DNA from 3 places in the Thalassotalea montiporae genome. Region 3 is predicted to be linked to each of the others. Evidence: predicted binding sites of a transcription regulator. Region 3 holds the regulator's gene; each other region holds the start of a gene.
The links. Region 3 encodes LexA, which represses DNA repair genes until DNA is damaged. Its sites were predicted from a motif close to TACTGTATNNNNATACAGTA; they were not measured.
Positions count from the first base shown of each region.

Region 1: a site for LexA is predicted at 2,042-2,061, ahead of dinB (DNA polymerase IV). Genes of this name have one in related genera too.
Region 2: a site for LexA is predicted at 2,891-2,910, ahead of imuA (translesion DNA synthesis-associated protein ImuA). Genes of this name have one in related genera too.

Region 1 covers NZ_JBQRUO010000001.1:530,161-535,410, forward strand. The annotation lists gene ACSLUR_RS02205 (FAD:protein FMN transferase) at 1-607, shown strand, start outside; gene nqrM ((Na+)-NQR maturation NqrM) at 808-1,029, shown strand; gene ACSLUR_RS02215 (tetratricopeptide repeat protein) at 1,227-2,015, shown strand; gene dinB (DNA polymerase IV) at 2,197-3,261, shown strand; gene ACSLUR_RS02225 (MBOAT family O-acyltransferase) at 3,611-5,035, shown strand; gene ACSLUR_RS02230 (PAZ domain-containing protein) at 5,010-5,250, shown strand, end outside.
Region 2 covers NZ_JBQRUO010000004.1:110,122-115,371, forward strand. The annotation lists gene ACSLUR_RS13325 (error-prone DNA polymerase) at 1-761, opposite strand, end outside; gene ACSLUR_RS13330 (Y-family DNA polymerase) at 799-2,196, opposite strand; gene imuA (translesion DNA synthesis-associated protein ImuA) at 2,199-2,882, opposite strand; gene ACSLUR_RS13340 (hypothetical protein) at 3,134-4,306, shown strand; gene ACSLUR_RS13345 (DUF3466 family protein) at 4,386-5,250, opposite strand, start outside.
Region 3 covers NZ_JBQRUO010000007.1:143,996-149,245, forward strand. The annotation lists gene tviB (Vi polysaccharide biosynthesis UDP-N-acetylglucosamine C-6 dehydrogenase TviB) at 1-617, shown strand, start outside; gene ACSLUR_RS16980 (NAD-dependent epimerase/dehydratase family protein) at 628-1,650, shown strand; gene lexA (transcriptional repressor LexA) at 1,784-2,398, shown strand; gene coxB (cytochrome c oxidase subunit II) at 2,968-4,470, shown strand; gene ctaD (cytochrome c oxidase subunit I) at 4,495-5,250, shown strand, end outside.

The sequences.
Region 1 (5,250 bases), on a different contig from region 3:
AGTGCCGTCAGCAGAAGAACAGGCCGCAGCTTTTGCCCGTATTGGCTTAGACAAGTTGTTGTTGACTGAACAGGGCTTAGCGAAAACGCAAGCAGATGTATATTTAGATTTATCGACCATTGCCAAAGGTTGGGGTGTTGACGTTGTTGCTGATTTACTTGAACGCAAAGGCATTCAACACTACTTGGTAGAAATCGGCGGTGAAATGCGCCTCAAAGGTTTTAAAGCCAATGGTACCTTGTGGCATATCGCGGTTGAAAAACCAATCACCACAGAGCGTAGCGTACATCAAGTGATCGTGCCGCAAGACAACGCAGTAGCCACCTCAGGTGATTACCGTAACTATATTGAAGTTGATGGTAAGCGTTACTCGCATATTATTAACCCTAAAACAGGTAAACCGATTGATCATCGCTTAGTGTCGGTGACTGTGATTCATCCGTCTTCAATGACCGCTGACGGCTTATCAACAGCCATTATGGTAATGGGGCCAGAAAAGGGATTAGCTTTTGCTGAGAAGCACGACTTGGCGGTAATGATGATCAGTAAAACCGATAAGGGTTTTGAAGAGATCAATACCAAGAAATTTATGCCGTTTTTAAAATAGGCAGTCGGTAAACTAGTTACTTAGTCTGTTAGATTGCTTTTTAAAAGAGGTATTAAATAGTTATAAGCGCAACATCGCTGAACATGGTGTTGATGTAACAAATGCGGTAAAATCGCACTGTTTTTAAGTTTTGAAATAGTTCAGTGAGACATACTGGGCTATTGGGCACAACCGATTGCTTGGGTTAGCTTGGAATTATGATGACATTATTTTTAATTACGCTTGGTTTCTTTTTGTTAGTCGTTGCTGGAATGGCGGTGGGCTATATCTTCCAGCAAAAATCATTGGCGGGCAGCTGCGGTGGTTTAGGCTCATTAGGGATCGATAAAGCCTGTAACTGTGATAACCCTTGCGAAAAACGTCAAGAGCGAGAGCGCAAAGCCGCTATGACGAAAAACAGCATTGATATTAAAACGCTGTAAGCAATACACCATCTAATCTCTGAAAAGGCCGCATTTGCGGCCTTTTTTATACCCGTCGAATAGCCATAACATCTTGGCTGATCACAAATAATCGGCCATCAATCACATAGAGCTTTAGTGACCTTGTTGTTTGTTCAATTTTTAGTATTGTGAAAGGGTATTTCCAACTAGGAAGGCTAACTAAGAAGGAAAAAAATGTGAATAAGTTAAGTTTAGTACTAATCGTTACTTGTACTCTGGTATTTCAAGCCAAGGCGAGTAAATTAACTGAATGTAATACCGACACTTGTGCTGAGTATTTTAAACAATATCAAGCAGCGGCAACGCGCGGTCATGCCGGTGCTATGAGCTTGTTGGGTCAGCTTTATCAAGCGGGTTATGGTATAGAAGCTAATATCAAAAAAGCACTGCATTATTATAAGAAAGCAGCAAAAGGCGGCGATATTGCCGCTCACTATAAAGCCGGTCTTGTTTATCTCAGTGACCCAGGTTTCAAAGATTTAAACAAAGGTGTTCGTTATTTAGAAACCGCTGCCAAAAAAAATTATAAAAACGCAAATTTTTTACTAGGTATTGCTTACCTAAGTAAAGATTTTGGTTTGCACGACTTGGTAAAAGCAGATAGCTATCTAGCCAAGTCTTATCAAGATAATCACCCTGATATGCCAGCCGTGATTGAGCTAATTCAAACATCACAGCCTATCACTGCGGAGAGCTTTCCTGACCTTTCCCTAGCACTAGCTAACCAACCCTTAGCTAAAAATGAACATGGTAGCTTGGTATGGCCACATGATGAAACTGAAGTTATTACTATAACTTCGCCGCCGATAGAAGAGGTGCTAACCGAGCAACTAGTACTCTATCGACGCCCTGCCAAAGCGTTGGGCTCACGGTTACCAAACAGTCAGTGTAAAAATCAATTTGGGTGTTACTCTACTGGTGGTGCAGAAGGGCTGAGTGACTTTCCATTTATAAGAATAAAATAATGAGTTTTAAGTTTTAGATAGAGCTTAACTGTATTAATATACAGTTAAGCTCTTTTTTATGTTCTCTTCAATTCTATTAGACATAAAGGTAGAGACCGAGTTTCATTCAGTAGTTACTGATTACATAGCGGCTAGGTTCGAATAGTATTCAGTATTTGTTAGGCAGAGTTTTAAGGTAACGATGCAAAGAAAAATTGCCCATATAGATATGGATGCCTTTTATGTGTCGGTCGAGATCAGAGACAATCCAGCATTAGCCAATAAACCTGTTGCGGTTGGTGGTAAATCAGATCGCCGAGGCGTACTATCAACCTGTAATTACATTGCCCGCCAGTTTGGTGTGAGCTCGGCAATGCCAGTTGCGCTGGCTCGTAAAAAATGTCCTGACTTAGTTGTCGTGCCAGGGCGAATGCAAGTGTACAAAGAAGTCAGCGAGATTATTCGCAGCATCTTTGAACGTTATACAGACAAAATTGAGCCGCTGTCGCTCGATGAAGCTTACTTGGACCTCTCGCATTCGACATTACATCAAGGCTCTGCCACTTTAATTGCTCAAGAAATTCGCCAAGAAATCGTTAAAGCAACCGGACTCACCGCCTCAGCGGGTATTGCACCATTAAAATTTGTCGCCAAAATTGCCTCCGACCTGAATAAACCCAATGGCCAGTGTACGATAGCCCCAGATGACATTTGGGATTTCTTAGAAAACTTATCGCTGCGTAAAATTCCTGGTGTCGGTAAGGTCACTTCAGAAAAGCTCAGTCAGTTAGGTTTTAATACTTGCGGTGATATTCGTCGCTCTGAAGAGGCTTACTTAGTTAGTCAATTTGGCAAATATGGGCGAGTGCTTTGGGCGCGTAGCCATGGTATTGACGAGCGTGAAGTACAGGTGTCGCGCGTGCGAAAATCTGTAGGGGTTGAGCGCACCTTTGAATATGATATTGCGAGCTATGATGAGCTTAGCGAAATTATGGCGCAAAAGTTATTGCCCGAGCTTTATCGCCGTTCAGAAAAGTATCTAGCAAACTCTGGAATGAACAAGCTTGGGGTAAAAATTAAATTTAATGATTTTGTTCAAACCACCAAAGATCAAAAGAGCCATGAAATTAGCTTGCCACTGCTGAATGAACTGTTAAAAGAAGCGCTGCATCGTGGGCAGGGTAAACCAGTACGATTGTTGGGTATCCATATTGGTTTACAAGCCCCCGAAGAGCAGACAGCACAATTAGGCTTAGTATTTGACTAAGTCAGTGTTTACATTGTTTTCTATTAGTGTCCTTCAATCAGTTAGTTGCTAGTAAAAGCAAAGCTGCAGCATCTGGCAAGAGCACGTTACTTCATGGTAATAAGTAATCGACGATACTTGTAACTAACAAATAGTGCTTATTCCTTGCCTGCGATAGCGCTTAGTCTTAATCGTATAATGATTTGCTCATTGGTTTTATTATTACAAACAGGAAGCTAGCGTAATTACAGTTATATTGAGAGTGAGCTTTTCTCTGCTAAACTTCATCTAAAATCAACATGTTTTCATTTCAGTCCTACTAGGAGTTGTCTATTTGTAAACAGCTTGTACCAACCGGAGTACAGCAAGCATGTTATTCAACTCTCTCACCTTTATAGTTTTTTTTGCGCTGGTACTCGCACTTCATTACTCCCCGTTATCTTGGACGGTTAAAAAAGCCAATTTACTGGTGGCGAGTTATCTTTTTTATGCGGCATGGAATCCACCATTTGTCGTTCTCTTGTGGGTTTCTACTTTGGTGGATTGGCATGTTGCGAAATGGATTTTTCAAGAGCAAAAGCAAAGTAAAAGAAAGTTACTGCTGATGTTTAGTCTCGCCACCAATTTAGGCATTTTAGGGTATTTTAAATATGGTGGCTTCTTACTTGAAAACTGGCAAAATTTGATGCTTAGCGTGGGTGTAGACTATCAGGTGCCTGAATGGTCAATTATTCTTCCCATGGGGATCAGCTTTTATACGTTTCAAACCATGGCCTACAGCCTAGATATTTATTTTAAGCGCGCTGAACCTACAAAATCTTTCTTAGACTTTTCCTTATTTGTTACCTTTTTCCCACAATTAGTTGCGGGGCCCATTGTTCGCCCCAGACATCTCATTCCACAGTTTGCTGCACCTCATCTCACTAAACTTAATCAGTTTTGCTGGGGGCTAGTGTTAGTTATTTTGGGCTTGTTTCAGAAGGTTGTCATTGCTGACGGTTTCTTAGCGCCGATTGCTGAGACCGTTTATGATCAAAAGCAAGCAGTGAGTTTTGTAGACGCATGGTTAGGCACTTTTGCTTTTGCTGGGCAAATATTCTCTGACTTTGCTGGTTATTCAACCACAGCCATTGGGGTGGCCTTGTGCTTGGGGTTTTCACTGCCAACTAATTTCCGATTTCCATATGCCGCTATTGGCTTTTCCGATTTCTGGCGTCGATGGCATATATCGCTTTCTTCTTGGCTTAGAGACTATCTTTATATTCCGCTCGGGGGCAACCGCTCAGGTGCTATGCGAACATACATCAATCTCATGTTAACTATGCTGTTAGGTGGCCTTTGGCATGGAGCTAGCTGGAATTTCGTTGTTTGGGGCGGCTTGCATGGCAGCTATCTTGCTATCGAGCGGCTTTGCGCCAACCGCTGGGGGCATCTCGGCTTAAATAAACAGCTTTGGTTTAACCTGTTAATGGCAGCTTTCACATTTTTGGCGGTTAATATCACTTGGGTCTTCTTTCGTGCCGCCGACTTTGACACTTCAGGAAGACTAATTTCATCCATGTTTGGCTTTGCGCCCGTTGACGCCAGTACGCCACTGCCGAACTTATATATCATTGAAGTTTGCGTGATCATCAGCTTATTGCTATTCGCCCACTGGAAAATGCGAGACACCTCTTTGGAGTCTGTGGTTGGCAAATTTCCAGTATGGTTAACGGTTTTATGTTTGACGCTAATGATCAGCGCGATAATCCTTACGCAAGGAACCGGAAATGCATTCATCTACTTCCAATTCTAAGTCGGCTAAAACTGACATTCCTTACCGAGATGTGCCAGCTCAGCCATGGGCGAAAGTTATGCTTATTGCTGCAATATGCTCGTTTATTGTCTTTATTGGCTGGGAGTTACTTGCGCGCTCAATGCACCATATTCCGGGCAGCTATCAAACTGGGTTTAAAGAAATGTGGGCGCAAGAGCGCCGCAAGCTTGATGGGCCAAACGACTTCCGGATCG
Region 2 (5,250 bases), on a different contig from region 3:
TCATATTTCAGCTCTTGTAAATTAAACTGGCAGCGTTTAGCAATTTCTATTGATTCATTTAGCCACTCTTGTTTGAACAATTTACGTAATTTTGCCAATGATCGCAGGCAGCGCTCGCTATTAGATAAACGCTTATCGCCAAGTTCATCAATGGAAATGCCATCTTTAATTGCTGTTAAAGTATGCTGAAGCTTTAAGCGGTTTACTGTGTGAAAGAGTACCCCACCACAAGCTGTCACAGGTAGATTAAGTTGCTTAGCAAGTGATAAACAATGCGTTAAATGCGCAGATTCATTGTGTAATAATTGTCGTTGTACGCCTAGCCATGTACGAGAAGAATGGTGTTTCAATAGCCAACTGCCCCAATGGTAATCACTTTCTTTACCTGCTGGCAGCCATATAACCAAGCAATGTTTTAATGACATCAGATCCCATTCTTGAAGACTATAGTGGCCTTTTTCTGTTCGTCTTCGCGCATTGGTGATAATACGACAAAGCTCAGCATATGCTTGGCGATTTGGGCACAGCAGTACAACTTTCAACTCACCTTGAAGTGAAAATACGCTGCCAACGATGAGTTGTATTGGTAGTTCATGCTCTTTAATCGCTGTATGAGCGCGAACAACACCTGCAACAGAGCATTCGTCGGTAATTGCGATGGCGTGATAACCTAGAAAGTTTGCCTGTACTACTAGTTCTTCGGGATGAGAGGCACCTTCAAGAAAAGAAAAGTTACTTTGACAAAATAGCTCGCTATACATGATTTATTACCATTAGTTACCAAAAACGCTCTAATCTTTAGCTAAATAGCCCATGAATAAACCACTGCTGATTGTGATCGCGAAATAGCCAAAGCCAACGTCCCTGCTCGCTCCGACCAATGAAGTAATCACGAACAACCTGATAATCATCCCACCAGCCAGCAATAATACGCTCTGGCGCAGAAACTATTTTTACAGGCTCTTTCAATGGTGATGGCGTAGTTAATAAGAATGTTGGTCTTAGTTTTGTCGATGATGGCTGGCTATTGACTGAAAACGGAGGGCATAGCTGATTGGCGATTTCTGGTCTAGCATCTTGCTTAGTCGCTAAGCCTTTTACTCGCTCTTGCCCTAATTTTGCGATCAAGTTAGTGACTAATTCTTGCGCTGACAATTCTCCTTGAGACCCCAAAAACAAGTCATTAGCTTGTGTTCCTTTTCTGGTGAGCCGTTTGGTTGTTAAGGTTAATCCAATAATGGGTTCAACAAGCTTAATTGAAGCTAAATTTAGTTCTGTTAAGGCCAGCCATTTATCCGATTTATATTCACCTTGTAACGCGGTAATGGTTAATACAAGGTTTTCACTATTGCGTTGATGTAGACATAAGTTTAGCTCTGTGGCGAGCATATCTTTCAATCGTAGATGCTTTTCTAGTAGCAAGAATTGTTTCAATAGCGGCTTAGATAAGTACTGCTGATTGCTCACTTCATAATACAATTCAAGGTAGTGTTCAAAAGGCTCAGGTGGAATATAAAACTGAACCGGATGTGGAATTTTCCCCGTGAGTTGGCCAATATAATGAACAACTTCAACATCAAATCGCGTAGAAAGCTCAGCTAATGGCACCTTGAGCAAGTCACCCAAGTGGCCAATCCCGACCTTTTGCAGACGATTAACCATGTTGATATTTAAATCGGTATGAACAAGACTCTGTTGCTTAATTTGCCTAGTCAGCCAGTCTTGATTCTCGCTCAGTTTATCTAATTTCTGTGTCGCCAAAAGCTTAGCGGCAAAAGGCGAATAAGCACAGGCGTAGTGATATTCGAGCTTTAGTGTATTTAGGTGCTGCGACAACACTTGCCAGTAATGTGCTAGATCTCGATATAAGCTCAACATGTTACTCACACGCAGTAATAAGCCATTAGCAGCAAAGATCGTAATATCGGCTGTTTTGCTGTAAAGCCAATGCGCAATATGCTTTAGCAGACGCTCCTCAACCTTTTTATCATACACTTTCACCTCAAGTTCATGACAAAGTGAAGCTGCCGTACCTAGCCCCATACCAAGGTTAATTCCTTGGTTTTTTGCGTATTGATTTAGTTGAATCACTTCATTACTTTTTTCATCAACAATAATTAAAGCTTGCTGAGCTGCCGGTTGATAAATAGAACTAAGCTGTAGTGCAGGAAAATGAAGATAAAGCCACAAGTTCATTATTAGCCTGCTTTTATTTGCGGAAATTCAATAACGTTATCTGCTTTGTTAGGCATGATCAGAGCTGGCCATTGATTTGTCATATCAATACTAAATGATGAGGATGGCCAACCAAGTTTACGTTTGTTAATACGCGCAGATAATCCTTGCTGTTGAGGGGCAAGTGAAAGGCTTAGCTCAAGCGGTAAACCAACAGATGCAGTGCTACTTTCTTGTAAAACAAACAGCAAGCTATTCCCTGTTTCACAGGCTATTTGTAAGCGTTTTGCCTGATGCAATTCAAGTGGCTGATCAGCCCACATGACCAAGGTATGACAAGCACCACTACGTAAACAGTGCTCAGCAGCCCATAACACTTCTTGCCATCGTTCTGGGGTAATCAGTAAAAAGTTATCAAGTGATAAACCATAATGTGCTAAGGCTTCGGCACTAACGATGCCGAAAGGGTTAACAAACACCACTAACCGCTCTTCTGATATTGCCTCTTTAAATAAAGGTAATAGCAAACGCAGTTCACCGATCCCGTATGAGGTTTGTATTTCATTAACACCAATAGAAAAGCCACCATTTAAGTGGTGATCTAACTCACTGAAACCAGTTGCGACTGATGTCAGTGAGTTTCCTAGCGTACTGTTACCTCGCCATACTAATTTTTGATGCTGCAAAAGCTCTATTATTTTGTTCATTACCGCACACCTGTTTATTTATACAGTATAAGATGAAATGCCTTTATTTGCTAATGATAACTCCATGATACTTTAGGTAAGCATTATCAAATTTAGCTACTGTTTCTTGATGAAAATATGAGTGGAGGATAAGCTGAGTAGTAGAATTTGATTTAACAGACTAAGAATATTCGATGCGATTACTAAAGACTCTAATACTATTAGTTTTTTCTATACTGCTTAGTTCATGTAACTCAGAAAGCAACAATAAAATGAACGGGGGTTACTCATGGTGGTCGGGGCCTTATATTTCAGATAGCAGTTCAAATAGCACTGATTTATTAGTGACAGGAGTCAACAGAAAAGCTTCTAAAGGAGTGCAGTGGGTTGCAGAAGTTAGTATGGTAAATAATTCTGTAGAAGTATTAAAAAGAGTCGAGCTTAATAATAATTTCAAGCATGATGAGCATAACGCCCCCGCTATATTAAATATTGATTCGAATATTATAATTGCTGCGACTGGCCATGCTAATGAGAGTGAAACTTGGAAGCAAAAGGTAATTATTTATACGGGTAACAATATTAGCAATCTGAAGCAACAAATCATTACTACGCCAAGCTTGGTTACTTATGTACAGCTCCAGTATACAAATAGTACAGTTATCATGTATAGCCGAATGTCTGATTTAGGTTTTCACTTTTCGACGTCAAATGATTTTGGCCAAACCTGGTCACCATGGAGACCTCTTCTACAAAGTGCCTACGTTATTTCATCGAGTAACTCGGAGTCACTCGACTTTTATACTGGCTCACATCCAGCCTCGGGAAATAATCAGATATCTTTCTTGTCAGAACCATCTCAGAGATTCGTTACGTCAGCCAACGATCTAAATAATGGTGCTACAATCAATATCGCATTTGCTACACGTAATGCTGATTTAGAGTCTATTTACTCAGCAGATAAAACTAAATCGTCTCGTATTCTTGATGTACTAAATCAAGAGTCATCATTAGCTTTAATTTCAACTCACGATGAATCATCAACAGAAAATTGGGAGCTTTCAATTACGGTAGTTAGCTCGGAATATACAAACCAAGGTACCTATAGTATTGGAGACAACATTGGAGTTCTTGGGCGTCGAAATGAGCCGTTAAACTCAGGTTTTTATGTACTTGGAGCTTCTTTTATTTCAGAAGAAAACGGTATTGTATCCATAGCATTAATTACTAAAAATATTGATGACTACCAATTAAAACTAATAGATTTTGACTTAAAATCAGCTTTAGTTATTTCAGAAGAAGTTGTTTATTCATCAAACAAAGTGATTTATCGACCTGTAGCTCATACATCAATATCAGGCACAAAATACATTATGTTTAACGAAGCTGACTATTGGAACAACTATCTTGAATGGCGAGCCGTGCAGCGGATAATTGCCATATAGGATCAAATACTTATTTTACGTGCAAAAAAACGGCTCGAAGTGAGCCGTTTTATGTTTCAATGGTTTTGTTGACGACGATTTAACGCTTAAGCTTACGTCTAAAACCAAATGCTGACAGTATTGCTAATAGCCCAGCGCCTAAACCAGCACCTTGACGCTCCACTCTGTCTTCAGACACTTCTGTACAATCTTCAATTTCGCCATTAATAGGTTTTAGCGTAACCGCGCGTACAACGTCTTCAACTAATTGGTTGCCTTCGGCATCTAACATTAATACGCCTTTGGCATCTCGACGTGGCACTTTTACCACAGCTGTGGCAGAAATTTCATTGTTGTCATTGATATCACGTGCTTCAATAATGGTATAGTCAGAGTTACAGGTTAAGAAGTCATTAATATCTGTAAAGGTTTCGTTGTTAAGATCATACAAGAAAGCATGTGTGCGACGTTGGCTTGTACTATTTTGCGTTTCAAATTCACCTTCACCAACAATTAAGCCAGCGTTGTTGATAGCAAATGCAGTACTTGATGAACCCGTAAAAAAGTCATCTGGAAATACCATGGTCATATCACCAGCTGGTGCGTTAGTATCAATATGATAAAACTTTTCACGAACTGAGCCATTGACTGAACGAGTGACATAACCAACGGCGATACCATTGTCGTTAATATCGTACGCACGCCCTTCACCTACTTCACCATGATCTTCGACAAGGCTGGTTACTTCATCATTTTTATAAACAACCGGGTAAAGACGGCGAGGTTCATTTTGACTTGGTGATGTTTCAGTTTCATCAATCCAACCATGGCTAAAACCTACCGCAACACCATTGGCATTGATTGCTTGTGCATAGCTACGAAAAACACGATCATCATCTTCATTAGGTGTCACTAACAACCCGAGATCTTTTTCACTAACAACATTACCACTGTCGTCTAATTCC
Region 3 (5,250 bases):
TAATTAACGAGCTATCGGTTATTTTCAATAAGCTTGATATTGATACGTTAGAAGTGTTGGAAGCCGCGGGCACCAAGTGGAACTTTTTACCGTTTCGCCCAGGCTTAGTCGGTGGGCACTGCATTGGGGTTGATCCTTACTACCTAACACACAAAGCGCAATCAGTGGGCTACCACCCTGAAATGATTCTTGCAGGGCGCCGCCTAAATGATGGTATGGCGCACTATGTGGTTTCACAGCTTATCAAAGGTATGTTGAAAAAGCGTATTCAAGTAGAACAGGCTCATGTGTTGGTGATGGGCTTAACCTTCAAAGAGAATTGTCCTGATCTTCGCAATACCAAAGTGATTGATATTGTTGAGGAACTTAAAGAGTACAACGTAAATGTTGATATTGTTGACCCGCTATGTGCTTGTGAAGAAGCGCAAGAAGAATACGGTATTAAGCTTACTGCCGAGCCTAAAAAAGGTGATTATGACGCGGTGATTTTGGCGGTAGCACACGACGAGTTTAAAGCGATGGGGGCTGAGCAAATTCATGCGTTAGGTAAAGCGACACATGTCTTGTATGACTTAAAGTGTGTGCTTCCCAAAGACCAAGTTGATATGCGTCTATAGAGCAGAGTGTATGAATAAGTACGAACAAATATGCCAAGAATTGAAAGCGCAGCCTAAAACTTGGTTAATTACAGGTGTTGCTGGCTTTATCGGTTCTAACCTTTTAGAAGCCTTACTAAAACTAGATCAACGAGTTGTTGGTCTTGATAACTTCGCCACAGGCTATCAAAAAAACCTGGAAGAAGTGAAACAACTCGTTTCATCAGAGCAATGGCAGGCGTTTACGTTTGTAGAGGGCGATATTCGCGATGTTAGCACCTGTTTACAAGTATGCGATGGTGTTGATTATGTTTTACACCAAGCAGCTTTAGGCTCTGTGCCGCGCTCACTGGCAGATCCAATTACCTCTAATGCAGCCAATGTTACAGGCTTCTTGAATATGCTTGAGGCAGCAAAACAAGCAAATGTTACGAGCTTTACTTATGCCGCCAGCAGTTCTACTTATGGTGATCATCCGGCATTGCCTAAAGTTGAAGAGAATATTGGCAGCCCACTTTCCCCTTATGCGGTAACAAAATACGTTAATGAGCTTTACGCGAATGTCTACGCTAGAGCTTATGAATTTAATTGTATTGGTTTACGCTACTTCAATGTGTTTGGTTGCCGGCAAGATCCTGATGGCGCATATGCGGCGGTAATTCCAAAATGGACTGCTGCCATGATTAAAGGCGACACTGTGTTTATCAATGGTGATGGCGAAACCAGCCGTGACTTTTGCTATATCGACAATACCGTACAAATGAATATTCTAGCGGCCACCGCGCCCGCTGAAGCGAAAAACGCGGTATACAATGTTGCACTTGGCGATAGAACGACGCTCAACGAGCTTTATGCATCTATCAAGCATGCCTTATCAGATAATAGTGTTCAGATTGCAACAGAGCCTGAATATCGAGATTTTAGAGCGGGTGATGTTAGACACTCGCAAGCTGATGTTTCTAAAGCAAAGTCAGCACTAGGATACGATCCAAGCCATCGTATTCAACAAGGTATTCTTGAAGCTATGCCTTGGTATTTGGCGAATGTAACCTAGCCTTTTGGGAATATTGCAAGCCAGCATATTCTCTCGCCTAGATCGTGCGTTTTAAATTGGTCTTGCATATCCATACAGTGTGTATATACTTACAGTAATGCTGTATGGATATCAGGAGAGGACCTGTATCGCTATGAAGCCATTAACCGCACGACAATCTCAAATATTTGAGCTTATCAAAGATAAAATTGCTGATACTGGCATGCCACCAACACGAGCTGAAATTGCCGACTTCTTCGGTTTTAAATCAGCTAATGCTGCTGAAGAGCACTTAAAAGCACTAGCAAAGAAAGGCTACATTGAAATGCTGCCAGGTACTTCACGTGGTATCCGGTTAGCCGATGCATTTGTTGAAGAATCTGGTTTACCGTTAATTGGTCAAGTTGCAGCTGGTGAGCCAATATTGGCGCAAGAGCACGTAGAAGATCGTTATCAAATTGATGGCAATTTATTCCAACCGGCTGCAGATTACTTGCTGCGTGTTAACGGCGAGAGTATGAAAGACATCGGTATTATGGACGGTGATTTATTGGCAGTGCATCAAACAACTGATGTTCACAATGGCCAAGTCATTGTCGCGCGGGTAGAAGATGATGTTACTGTGAAGCGCTTTAAACGCGAGGGTAATGTGGTTTATCTGCATGCAGAGAACGAAGAATTCGCACCAATAGAAGTTGATCTAACCAGTCAGCACTTTAACGTTGAAGGTATTGCTGTTGGCGTTATTCGAAATGCAGATTGGATGTAAGATAAAGCATCTCTTTTCAAGGTTTATTTTTTTATCATTAGCTAGACGAATAGATTGATAGTCTTTTGTTTAGTTACCTGACCTATATTTTTCTAATTAAGCCAGCGAATTTCGTTGGCTTTTTTATGTCCAAAAAACCTATCACTACTAAACTTTCTAGTTGACTGCATCCCCTCTCAAGCGCTTGATAGCACATAATTTAATCGACGCGGGGCTCTTTTATTAGAGCTCATACTCTACTGATAAATAAGGAAAAAATAATAAGAATTGATCATAAATCACTAGATCTTGATTAAAAATTGAGTAATTCTAGGTTGTAAAGTGCGCAAACAATAATAACGAATAAAACATAAGAATAAGTGATGTGCGCACAACAACTACATTACAACATACATCACAACACGATCTGCAAAGTAAGCCCACGTCGAAAGTTTTACTATCGACGGCTTTGATGTCTTTGTTATTCAACAGGGTAGAGGAGATGTCGAGTGAAAAGACGTAACCTAGGTTGGCTGTTTTTGGGGAGCATTTTTAGTAGTACGTTGTTTTCCAGCACAGCTTGGGCGGAGATGGAGCTGAACTTAACCAAAGGGGTTACCGCAATCAGCAATGAGGTTTATGACCTTCATATGCTGGTACTGTGGATATGCACCGTAATTGGTATTTTAGTGTTCGGCGCAATGTTTTGGTCGATGGTATTCCATCGCAAATCAAAAGGCGTTAAGCCTGCAACTTTCCATGAAAGTACCAAGGTAGAAATACTTTGGACTGCCATTCCCATTGTTATTCTCATCGCGATGGCAGTGCCTGCCACTAGCACATTGATTGAGATGGAAGATAATGATAACTCAGACATTACCATCTTAGTTACAGGTTCTCAGTGGAAGTGGCATTACAAATATTTTGACCAAGGTATTGAGTTCTATTCGGTGCTTTCGACACCAAGAGAACAATTTGACAATCGCGATGGCAGTGGTCAAACAAAAGGTGAAAACTACCTATTGGAAGTAGACAAACCATTAGTTATTCCCACTAATAAAAAAGTCCGCTTCTTAATTACTTCTGACGATGTTATCCATTCTTGGTGGGTACCTGCTTTCGCAGTTAAGCAAGATGCCAACCCTGGTTTTATCAATGAAGCGTGGACTAGAGTAGACGAGCCTGGTGTCTATCGAGGCCAATGTGCCGAGCTTTGCGGCAAAGATCATGGCTACATGCCAATTGTTGTCGAGGTTAAATCTGAGGCAGACTATGCCACTTGGGTGAGTGAGCAAAAGCAATTGATTGCTGATGCCAAAGCCGCGGAGGCTGCCTCGCTTAACGCCAATGTTTCGATGGATGAGCTAATGCAGCTCGGTGAAACCACATATACCGCCTACTGCGCCGCTTGTCATCAGCCAACAGGCTTGGGTTTACCGCCAGCATTCCCCGCACTTAAAGGCAGTGTTGTTGCAACTGACCCAAATCAAATCGACCAGCATATTGCGATTATCCTCAACGGTAAAAACGCTATGCCAGCCTTTGGTAAACAACTGTCGTTAAAAGAAGTTGCGGCGGTCGTGACCTACGAGCGTAATGCTTGGGGTAACAATACAGGAGAGAGTGTTCAAGCGAGCGACGTCAATGCATTAGCTGGCGGCGAAAGCGCTGCGGCAACTGTCGAGCAAGAATTAGAAACTATGTCGCAAGTAGTAAATGCTGCTACCAGCGAATTAGAAACCTCACAACCGGCAACTGAAGATTTAAGCAAAACCTACACACGTGATGAATTAATGGTGCAGGGTGAGGCGGTTTACATGAAAGCCTGTGTTGCTTGTCATCAGCCAACAGGTGCTGGCTTACCACCAGCTTTCCCTTCATTGATTGGCAGCCCAATGATCCTGGGAGATGTTACTGCGCATATCGATATTGTGTACAACGGTAGTAAGAAAAATCCCGCTATGCAGGCATTTAGCGGTCAGCTCACGAAAACAGAAATCGCCGCTGTGGTGACCTACGAGCGCAATGCTTGGGGCAACAACACGGGCGATGTCGTGCAACCTGCAGACGTTGATGCTGTAAGTGCTAAGTAGTCGTATAGCTAGGGAGGAAAGATTATGACAACTGATGTAATTCATGATGATCACCACCACGGCGACCATCACGATCACAAGATAACAGGTATTAAGCGCTGGCTATATACCACTAACCACAAAGACATAGGCACGCTCTATTTGTGGTTCTCATTTATTATGTTTTTAACTGGCGGCGCTATGGCTATGGTGATTCGCGCCGAGTTATTCCAGCCAGGCTTACAAATTGTAGAGCCAGACTTTTTTAACCAAATGACCACTGTGCATGGTTTGATCATGGTGTTTGGTGCCATCATGCCGGCCTTTACGGGCTTGGCAAACTGGATGATTCCGATGATGATAGGTGCCCCTGATATGGCACTTCCACGTTTGAACAACTGGAGCTTTTGGATATTGCCATTTGCATTCAGTATTTTACTGGCATCCTTCTTTATTGGCGGCGGAGCACCTAACTTCGGTTGGACCTTCTACGCACCGCTATCCACCACTTACAGCAATGGCAGCACGGCATTCTTCGTGTTTGCTGTCCACATTATGGGGATATCCTCCATTATGGGGGCGATTAATATTGTTGTTACAATCATGAATATGCGCGCGCCAGGCATGACTTACATGAAGATGCCGCTGTTTGTTTGGACCTTTTTTATTACTGCTTACTTACTTGTTGCGGTAATGCCGGTGCTCGCGGGTGTTGTCACTATGGTGTTAACTGACACCTATTTCGGCACAAGCTTTTTTGATGCTGCCGGTGGCGGTGATCCGGTCATGTTCCAGCATATT